DNA from 3 places in the Cedecea sp. genome. Region 1 is predicted to be linked to each of the others. Evidence: predicted binding sites of a transcription regulator. Region 1 holds the regulator's gene; each other region holds the start of a gene.
What was found. Region 1 encodes CRP, which controls carbon source genes, mostly activating them, when cyclic AMP is high. Its sites were predicted from a motif close to ATGTGANNNNNNTCACAT; they were not measured.
Positions count from the first base shown of each region.

Region 2: VGM55_RS13910 (glutathione S-transferase) is a predicted target of CRP. The motif match lies at 1,967-1,984, and genes of this name have one in related genera.
Region 3: VGM55_RS18255 (sugar transporter) is a predicted target of CRP. The motif match lies at 1,308-1,325, and genes of this name have one in related genera.

Region 1 is NZ_DASYBS010000153.1:15,001-18,119, forward strand. Features, by position in the region: gene VGM55_RS24350 (phosphoribulokinase) at 1-338, shown strand, start outside; gene VGM55_RS24355 (OsmC family protein) at 376-780, opposite strand; gene crp (cAMP-activated global transcriptional regulator CRP) at 1,094-1,726, shown strand; gene VGM55_RS24365 (YccS/YhfK family putative transporter) at 1,788-3,119, shown strand, end outside.
Region 2 is NZ_DASYBS010000088.1:3,131-6,249, forward strand. Features, by position in the region: gene selA (L-seryl-tRNA(Sec) selenium transferase) at 1-1,033, opposite strand, end outside; gene VGM55_RS13910 (glutathione S-transferase) at 1,103-1,711, opposite strand; gene VGM55_RS13920 (PTS mannitol transporter subunit IICBA) at 2,330-3,119, shown strand, end outside.
Region 3 is NZ_DASYBS010000107.1:33,712-36,830, forward strand. Features, by position in the region: gene VGM55_RS18255 (sugar transporter) at 34-1,233, opposite strand; partial or broken gene VGM55_RS18260 (PhzF family phenazine biosynthesis protein) at 1,430-2,234, shown strand; gene tsuA (thiosulfate utilization transporter TsuA/YeeE) at 2,341-3,119, shown strand, end outside.

The DNA.
Region 1 (3,119 bases):
CGGTGATGGACTCCGTCGTGCGTTCGATGGACGATTACATCAACTTCATTACGCCGCAGTTCTCACGCACCCATATTAACTTCCAGCGCGTCCCGACGGTGGATACCTCTAACCCGTTTGCCGCACGTGCCATTCCGTCGCTGGACGAAAGCTTCGTGGTTATCCATTTCCGCGGGCTGGACGATATCGACTTCCCTTATCTGCTGGCGATGCTGCAAGGATCGTTTATCTCCCACATCAACACTCTGGTGGTGCCTGGCGGGAAAATGGGGCTGGCGATGGAGCTGATTATGGGGCCGCTGGTGCAGCGACTGGCGGAAGGCAGGAAGATTGCCTGATTCGGCAGAGGCGGCGTGAATGCCGCCTTTTTGATCTTTATGCTTCGATCACTTCATAGCTGTGGGTAATGTTTGCCGCTTTCCCAAGCATCAGCGCTACCGAACAATACTTTTCAGCAGAAAGATCGACCGCGCGCGATACGGCGCTATCCTTCAGCTCTTTTCCGGTAACCACAAAGTGCAGATTAATATGGGTGAACAGGCGCGGCGCTTCTTCACGGCGCTCAGAGGTCAGCTTGACTTCACAATCCATCACGTCGTGGCGACCTTTTTGCAAAATCGACACCACGTCAATGGCGCTACAGCCGCCCGCCGCCATCAGCAGCATTTCCATTGGGCTTGGCGCTTTATCACCAGAATTACCGTCCATCAAGATCTGGTGGCCAGAAGCGGACTCCCCGAGGAAGGTCATGCCTTCCACCCATTTAACACGTGCCTGCATTTTGCCTACTCCTGTTGAGAAAATATTCTTTCAGATTACGCGTCTACGTCAAAACTGGCAACGTAAGGCGATCCAAGTCATGCTGAAACGAGACAAGACAAGACACTTACCAAAAGCTATGCTAAAACAATTCGGATGCTGCTGCGATACAGAGACGTTTATGCCGCAAGCAGAGGAAACGACTAATTACAGGCCGCAGGATTGACCTGCCCGCCAGTTCCCAGGGTATGGGAAAATTTCACGATTGCAACGCCAGACAAGAGGTTCCGAGTCTTGTCTTTGGTAGCCAGTTTATAACAGAGGATAACCGCGCATGGTGCTTGGCAAACCGCAAACAGACCCGACTCTCGAATGGTTCTTGTCTCATTGCCACATTCATAAGTATCCGTCGAAGAGCACGCTGATTCACCAGGGTGAAAAGGCGGAGACGCTGTATTACATCGTCAAAGGCTCCGTAGCTGTTCTGATTAAAGATGAAGAAGGCAAGGAGATGATCCTTTCTTATCTGAATCAGGGTGATTTCATTGGTGAATTAGGCTTGTTCGAAGAAGGTCAGGAGCGTAGCGCCTGGGTTCGTGCCAAGACAGCCTGTGAAGTAGCTGAAATTTCCTATAAAAAATTCCGTCAGCTGATTCAGGTCAACCCGGACATCCTGATGCGTCTGTCTTCCCAGATGGCACGCCGCCTGCAGGTTACCTCCGAGAAAGTCGGCAACCTCGCCTTCCTGGACGTGACCGGCCGCATCGCACAGACGCTGCTGAACCTGGCTAAACAGCCGGACGCCATGACCCACCCGGACGGGATGCAGATTAAAATCACCCGCCAGGAAATCGGTCAGATCGTGGGCTGCTCCCGCGAAACCGTTGGCCGTATTCTGAAAATGCTGGAAGACCAGAATCTCATTTCCGCACACGGTAAAACGATTGTCGTTTACGGCACGCGTTAATTAGCCCCATAAAGGCGTGTCGCTTCGGTAACACGCCTTTTTTGTCTCTACAATTCAGGCTATGTGGAAGAGATTAATTTATCACCCGGAAGTTAACTACGCGCTGCGGCAAACGCTGGTGCTGTGTCTACCCGTGGCTATCGGCCTGGTCCTCGACAGCCTGCAAAATGGCCTGCTTTTCTCGTTAGTGCCTGCCTGCTGCAACATTGCCGGGCTGGACACGCCGCATAAACGCTTCTTCAAACGTTTGATCATTGGCGGCGGCCTGTTCGCCGTCAGCAGCCTAATCATGCAGCTTCTGCTGCTTTATACCCACGTCCCGCTGCCTGCGATATTAATCGTTATGGCCCTGCTGCTCGGCGTCACGGCGGAAATAAGCTCACTGCATGCTCGCCTGCTGCCCGCGTCGCTGATTGCCGCAATCTTCACGCTCAGCATGGCTGGTAACATGCCTATCTGGAAACCGATGGTGCTCTATATCTCCGGCACCATCTGGTACGGCGCGTTCAACTGGTTCTGGTTCAGACTATGGCGTGAACAGCCGCTCAGAGAGTCGCTAAGCCTGCTGTACCGTCAGCTTGCGGACTACTGTGAGGCAAAATACAGCCTGCTGACCCAGCACACCGATCCGGAAAAAGCGCTGCCTCCCTTACTTGCCCGCCAGCAAAAAGCCGTCGACCTGATAACCATCTGCTACCAGCAGCTGCATATGCTGTCGGCTAACCAGCAAAACGGCTACAAGCGCCTGCTGCGCGCTTTCCAGGTCGCACTGGATTTGCAGGAACACATTTCGGTGAGCCTGCATCAGCCAGAAGAGGTTCAGAAGCTGGTCGAGCAAAGTCATGCGGAAGCCGTGATCCGCTGGAATGCCCAAACCATCGCCGCGCGCCTGCGGGTGCTGGCAGACGATATTCTCTATCACCGCTACCCGACGCGCTTTACCATGGACAAACAGATCGACGCCCTGGAAAAGATCGCCCGTCAGAACCCGGATAATCCGGTTGGTCAATTTTGTCACTACCATTTCAGCCGCATAGCCCGGGTGCTGAAAACCCAGCGTCCGCTGTACGTGAGGGATTTAATGGAAGACAGGGAACGCCGACTGCCTTTCTTCCCGGCGCTGAAAAACTACCTTTCTTTCAAATCATCGGCGCTGCGCAGCTCCGCACGCCTGGGCGTAATGCTGACGATTGCCAGCCTGCTTGGGTCTTTCTTACATCTGCCTAAACCGTACTGGATCCTGATGACGGTGATGTTCGTGACTCAAAACGGCTATGGCGCAACGCGGGTACGTATTGTGCACAGGGCGGCAGGCACCATGGCTGGGCTGTGTATCGCCGGTATTACCCTGCACTTCCACGTTCCGGACAGCTACACCCTACTGGCGATGCTG
Region 2 (3,119 bases), on a different contig from region 1:
TTTCCGGGTGCTGGTACAGCCGCAGCGTGGCCTCCAGCGCCGCCAGCGTCATTTTGTCGGCACGCAGCGCGCGCTTAAGCGGGTGGCTCTGGATACGCGCGATAAGCGCCTTTTTGCCAACGATGATCCCGGCCTGTGGGCCACCGAGCAGCTTGTCGCCAGAGAAACTGACCAGGCTCACGCCGTCGGCAATCAGCTGCTGCGGCATCGGCTCCGGCGGCAGGCCCCACTGACTTAGATCCACCAGCGACCCGCTGCCCAGGTCGGTGACGACCGGCAGGTTACGTTCGTTGCCCAGCGCGACCAGTTCGGCCTCGCTGACTGTTTTGGTGAAGCCTTCGATATGATAGTTGCTGGTGTGAACCTTCATCAGCAGCGCGGTGTTTTCGCCCGCGGCCGCGCGGTAGTCTTTCAGGTGTGTGCGGTTGGTCGTGCCGACTTCAACCAGCGTACAGCCCGCCTGGCGCATGACGTCAGGGATGCGAAACGCGCCGCCAATTTCCACCAGTTCGCCGCGCGAAACCACCACGTCGCCGCCGTTCGCACAGGCTGCCAGCATCAGCAGCACCGCTGCCGCATTGTTGTTGACGATGCAGGCGTCTTCCGCGCCGGTCAGTTCGCAAAGCAGGTCGGCGATGGCGCGATCGCGGTGGCCGCGTCCGGCGTCATCCAGCGAATATTCGAGCGTCACGGCGGAGCGCATGGCTTCGCTTACGGCATCAATGGCCGCTTCGGCCTGGAGCGCCCGCCCGAGATTGGTGTGCAGCACGGTGCCGGTCAGGTTGAAAACCGGCTGCAGCGCGCTGCGCTGGCTGGCCTCGAGTACTGCACGTGCTTTCTTTGCCCAGTCCTCACTCCAGTCCGGCAATGCGTTTGCGGTGCGGATGTGCTCGCGCGCTTCGCTCTGCAGCGTGCGCAGGGTGGTCACCACGCGAGTATGGCCGAACTCGGCAAGCAAGGAGGTAAAGGCGGCATCGCGCAGCAGGCGGTCGGTCGCCGGAAGATGACTAAAAAGCGTTTGAGTTATCGTCATGGCAGGGACTGAATTAGGAAATGTGTTAGCAATATTACAGGGGACAGCGTCCCCTGTCCTGGCAGCAGATCATGCCGTGGGTGGTTCGGTGCGGGCAAAACTCTCACGCTGGAACAGCTGTTCGACCAGCCTGACCAGGTGATGGCGGTTTACACACCAGCCCGGCGCGACGCGACGAAAATTAAGATAGCCCACGGCACAGGCCGCGGAAATATTGGCCAGATTGAGCGGCTCTGCCGTCAGCGTGCCGTCGGCGGCGTACTGCTCCAGCATATCCAGGGCGCGACCAATCTTCTCGCGTTGGCGGAACAATACCTCTTCAGACTGCTGCTCTACCGGGCGTAACTTCTCACGTACCGACGTTAACGCCGCGTCCAGAATACCGTCTGATAAGGCTTCAAGCTGGCGCACTTCCAGCGCCGCTTTCGGATCTTGCGGAATCAACGCTGGCGCAACGTTCAACAGCTCAAGGTACTGGGCGATGATCGGTGAATCAAACCAGCGTTCGCCTTCATCGGCGATAAGCGTCGGCACTTTGCCGAGCGGGTTATATTGCGGAGCCGGACTGTCGCCTACCCACGGGTTGACGTTAATAAACTCAAAGCTAAGGCCTTTCTCCAGCAGGATAACCGAGATTTTTCGCACGTAGGGGCTGGTGTAATTACCGATCAGTTTCATGACATTATCCATTTTTGCCAACCAGAGGTAAGTATGGAACAGATACCCAACATTGGTGAAAAAGTCTACGCCTGCCGCGCTTTAACGTAGTCGACGAAGGCGCGTAGCGCGCTGGGCATGTACTGGCGGCTTGGGTAATAAAACTGGAAGGGCGGAAGATCGGGCAGCCAGCCTTCCAGCATCGAAACCAGCCTGCCGCTTCGCTGTAATTTACTTTCATCCCGTGATTACGCTTCGTTTTTTGTCAACGCCTGGATTTTAACTGGATCACATTAGGATTAATCCTCCTCAAAATACTTTGTGAGTTAGATCACAAATAAATAACAAAGACGTCATAACTAAATGTGATGTTAGTCACATAAAAAGGTCAGTCAGGGTTAAAAATGCATCCGTGTACTTTTTTTACACAACGATTATGTGATCGATATCACTCAATATTGACGGGTGATCCCTGAATATTGGTGATCTAAGTCACATAATAAGGCGCTTGCTGGACAGCTTAACGATTCAGTGCCAGATTCGCGTCACTTTACTGCATCAGGCCGGCGACCCTGCCGCTACGTTAACAATAAACCTCGGGCTGCTTTTCAGCGCGGAACACCAACAAGGGGTATGTGTATGTCATCCGATATCAAGATCAAAGTGCAAAGCTTTGGTCGTTTCCTCAGCAATATGGTAATGCCAAATATCGGGGCGTTTATCGCCTGGGGTATTATCACGGCCTTATTTATTCCCACCGGATGGTTGCCAAACGAGACGCTGGCGAAGCTGGTAGGCCCGATGATCACTTACCTGCTACCGCTGCTGATCGGTTTTACCGGTGGTCGCCTGATTGGCGGTGACCGCGGCGGCGTCGTCGGTGCTATCACCACCATGGGCGTTATCGTTGGTGCAGACATGCCGATGTTCCTCGGCGCAATGATTGCAGGCCCGCTGGGCGGCTGGGCGATTAAGCACTTCGACAAATGGGTCGACGGTAAAATCAAATCCGGCTTTGAAATGCTGGTGAACAACTTCTCCGCCGGTATCATCGGGATGATCCTGGCGATTCTGGCGTTCCTCGGCATCGGCCCTGCGGTTGAAGTCCTGTCCAAAGTTCTGGCGGCAGGCGTTAACTTCATGGTGGTGCACGACATGCTGCCGCTGGCGTCTATCTTCGTGGAACCGGCGAAAATCCTGTTCCTGAACAACGCCATCAACCACGGCATCTTCTCGCCGCTGGGTATTCAGCAGTCCCACGAGCTGGGCAAATCCATCTTCTTCCTGATTGAAGCGAACCCGGGTCCGGGTATGGGCGTCCTGCTGGCGTACATGTTCTTCGGTCGCGGTAACGCTAAGCAGTCTGCGGGCGGCGCGGCTATCATCCACTTCCTGGGCGGTATCCACGAAATTTACTTCCCGTACGTAC
Region 3 (3,119 bases), on a different contig from region 1:
AAGCAAAACGCCCTCGTGATGAGGGCGTTTTTGTTAATGCGTCGGCCGGGGCTGCTCTTCCAGCGCCACCGGCCAGCGGCGAAACACAATTATTGACCAGAACAGCGCGACAAGCGCCGGAATTGCGCCAATGAAGCCGATATCCGCCATGGAAATATGCAGGCTGACCTGATTGCCCACCAGCGCGCCCGCGCCGATGCCGATATTAAAAATACCCGAGAACAGCGACATCGCCACGTCGGTGGCATCCGGCGCCAGGGCCAGAACCTTCACCTGCATCCCGAGGGCAATAATCATAATTGAAATGCCCCAAAACAGACTGAGCCCGGCGAGGGTTAGCTCGCTTTGCGCCGCGGGCAGTAGAAGGACCAGGCAAGCTGCCATCAGCGCAATCGCGCCGGAAACCAGTCCCGAAGCATATTTATTCCCCCATTTGCCAAACAGCACGCTGCCGATGATACCCGCGCCGCCGAACAGCAGTAAAAGCAGCGTAGCGAAATTGGCACTGAGCCCGGCAATCTGCTGGACAAAAGGTTCAATATAACTGTAAGCGGTGTAATGCGCGGTAACCACCACGGCGATTAACGCATAGATGTTGACCAGCGCCGGACGGCGGAACAGCTTAGGTACGCTGGAAAGTGAACCAGAGTGCTCACTGGGCAATTTGGGCAACAGTTTTATCAGGCAGAACAGCGTAATGGTCGCGACAACGCCAATGACAAAAAAGGTGGTGCGCCAGCCAAAATACTGCCCAACAATGCGCCCAAGAGGTAAGCCCAGCACCATTGCCAGCGCGGTGCCGGTGGCGAGTAAGCTCAGCGCCTGCGCTTTTTTGCCTGCGGGCGCCATGCGGATAGCCAGTGAAGCAGTAATGGACCAGAAAATGGCGTGGGCGAAGGCGATACCGATACGGCTGATGACCAGCACGGTAAAGTTCCAGGCGAGAAACGACAGCACGTGGCTTGCAATAAACAGCAGGAAAATATAAATCAGTAGTCGGCGGCGCTCAACCTGGCTTGTCATCAACATGAAAGGCAGCGACATCAGTGCAACCACCCACGCATAAATAGTCAGCATGATCCCGACCTGTGCGGTTTCCATGCCAAAGCTTTGGGCGATATCTGACAGCAGGCCAACCGGCACAAACTCGGTAGTGTTAAAAATAAAGGCGGCAACCGCGAGAGTTACGACCCGTAGCCACGCCGTTTTGCGTGAGACGGTAGTGATTGTCATAAGGGAATGCGCAGGTTAATAAGAGGAAGGAATGGCCAGATCATAAAACCATCAGATCGGCGGCACAACCCATTTTGTGATTTATGTCTCATTTTCAATGATGCTGGAAAAAAGCCGGAAAAAAAGCAGCGTGGTACGAATGAGTGTGTCATGGTAGACGGGGAGAAAATAACAATGAAAAGCAGGAGTTATTACAATGCAAGCAATTGACTTTTATATGGTAGATGCCTTTGCCGACACCACCTTTGGTGGCAACGCCGCTGCGGTCTGCCCGCTTAGCGAGTGGCTACCGGATGAAACGCTACTGAAAATGTCACAGCAGCACAATCAGTCGGAAACGGCTTTTTTTGTCACCACCGATGGGGGTTTTGAGCTGCGCTGGTTTACCACGCAGGGTGAAATCAATCTTTGTGGTCATGCTACCCTTGCGGCTTCCCACGTTATTTTCGAGCATCTGGATTACCCGGAGCCGATTATTCATTTCAGCACGCGCTTTGTCGGCCCGCTGACCGTCACGCGTAATGGCGAATGGCTTACGCTGGACTTCCCCGCATGGGAAACGCAGGAGATTGCACCGCGGCCAGACGTGCTGGCAACGCTTGGAATTAGCGCATGCAAAGAGCGCATGCAAAGAGCTGCGCGTTGGCAGAGATTACGTTGTTGTACTGGAAAGTCAGGCTGCGGTCGAAGCTATTGAGCCTGATATCAACGCCATGATCCCGCTGGAAAAAATGGTCTGTATCACCGCGCAAGGTGAAGGTGAATATGATTTTGTCAGCCGCTTCTTTTGCCCGGGCGAATCGGTGCCAGAGGATCCCGTCACCGGCTCCACCCACAGCATGCTGATCCCTTACTGGGCTGATAAGCTGAACAAAACGCATCTGCTGGCACGGCAGGTCTCTTATCGCGGCGGCGATTTGCGCTGCCAGTATAAAGGCGAGCGTGTGCTGATTGGCGGCAAAGCCGTGACCTATCTGATTGGCAAAGTGCTGTTGCGCTAGGGGGCTATTACCCGCTGGAATATATTATACACTTTTGTTATTGGCTCTCGCCGTAGCGGGAAAGGAATAATGATCGCTTCGTAAAAAATTAAGAAGCGTAATTACCATGATGTTAAGTGGCCTGATATGCGGCGCGCTGCTGGGATTTGTGATGCAGCGCGGCCGTTTCTGCCTGACCGGCGGTTTCCGCGATATGTATATCGCTAAAAATAACCGCGTCTTTTATGCCTTACTTATTGCCATCTCCATTCAGAGTATCGGCGTCTTCGCCATGATAGCCAGCGGTCAGTTCAGCTATGACGCGGGCGCTTTCCCGTGGTTTGGCACCGTCTTTGGCGGCTATGTCTTTGGCATCGGTATCGTTATGGCCGGTGGCTGCGCAACGGGCACCTGGTATCGCGCGGGAGAAGGCCTGATTGGCAGCTGGATCGCGCTGTTTACCTATATGCTCACCAGCGCGGTGATGCGCTCCAGCCATTTAACCGGCTTTAATAAAGAAGTGCAGGCGCTCAGCACGGAGCACAACTCCATTCCCGACACCTTCGGGCTGCCTGTATGGCCGTTTATCGTGCTGCTGGTGGCGGTGACAGCCTGGGTGGTTATCAAGGAGCTGCGCAAACCGAAGCTGAAAATCGCCTCGCTGCCGCCGAAGAGAACCGGGCTCGCACATGTATTGTTTGAAAAGCGCTGGCATCCGTTTGTGACCGCCATTCTGATTGGCCTGATAGCGACCCTCGCCTGGCCGCTGAGCGTGGCAACCGGGCGTATTTTTGGGCTGGGTATTACCTCGCCAAGCGCCAACATCATGCAGTATCTGGTGGCGGGGGATGACAAGTACCTGAACTGGGGGGTGTTCCTGGTGCTCGGGATTTTCATCGGCTCGTT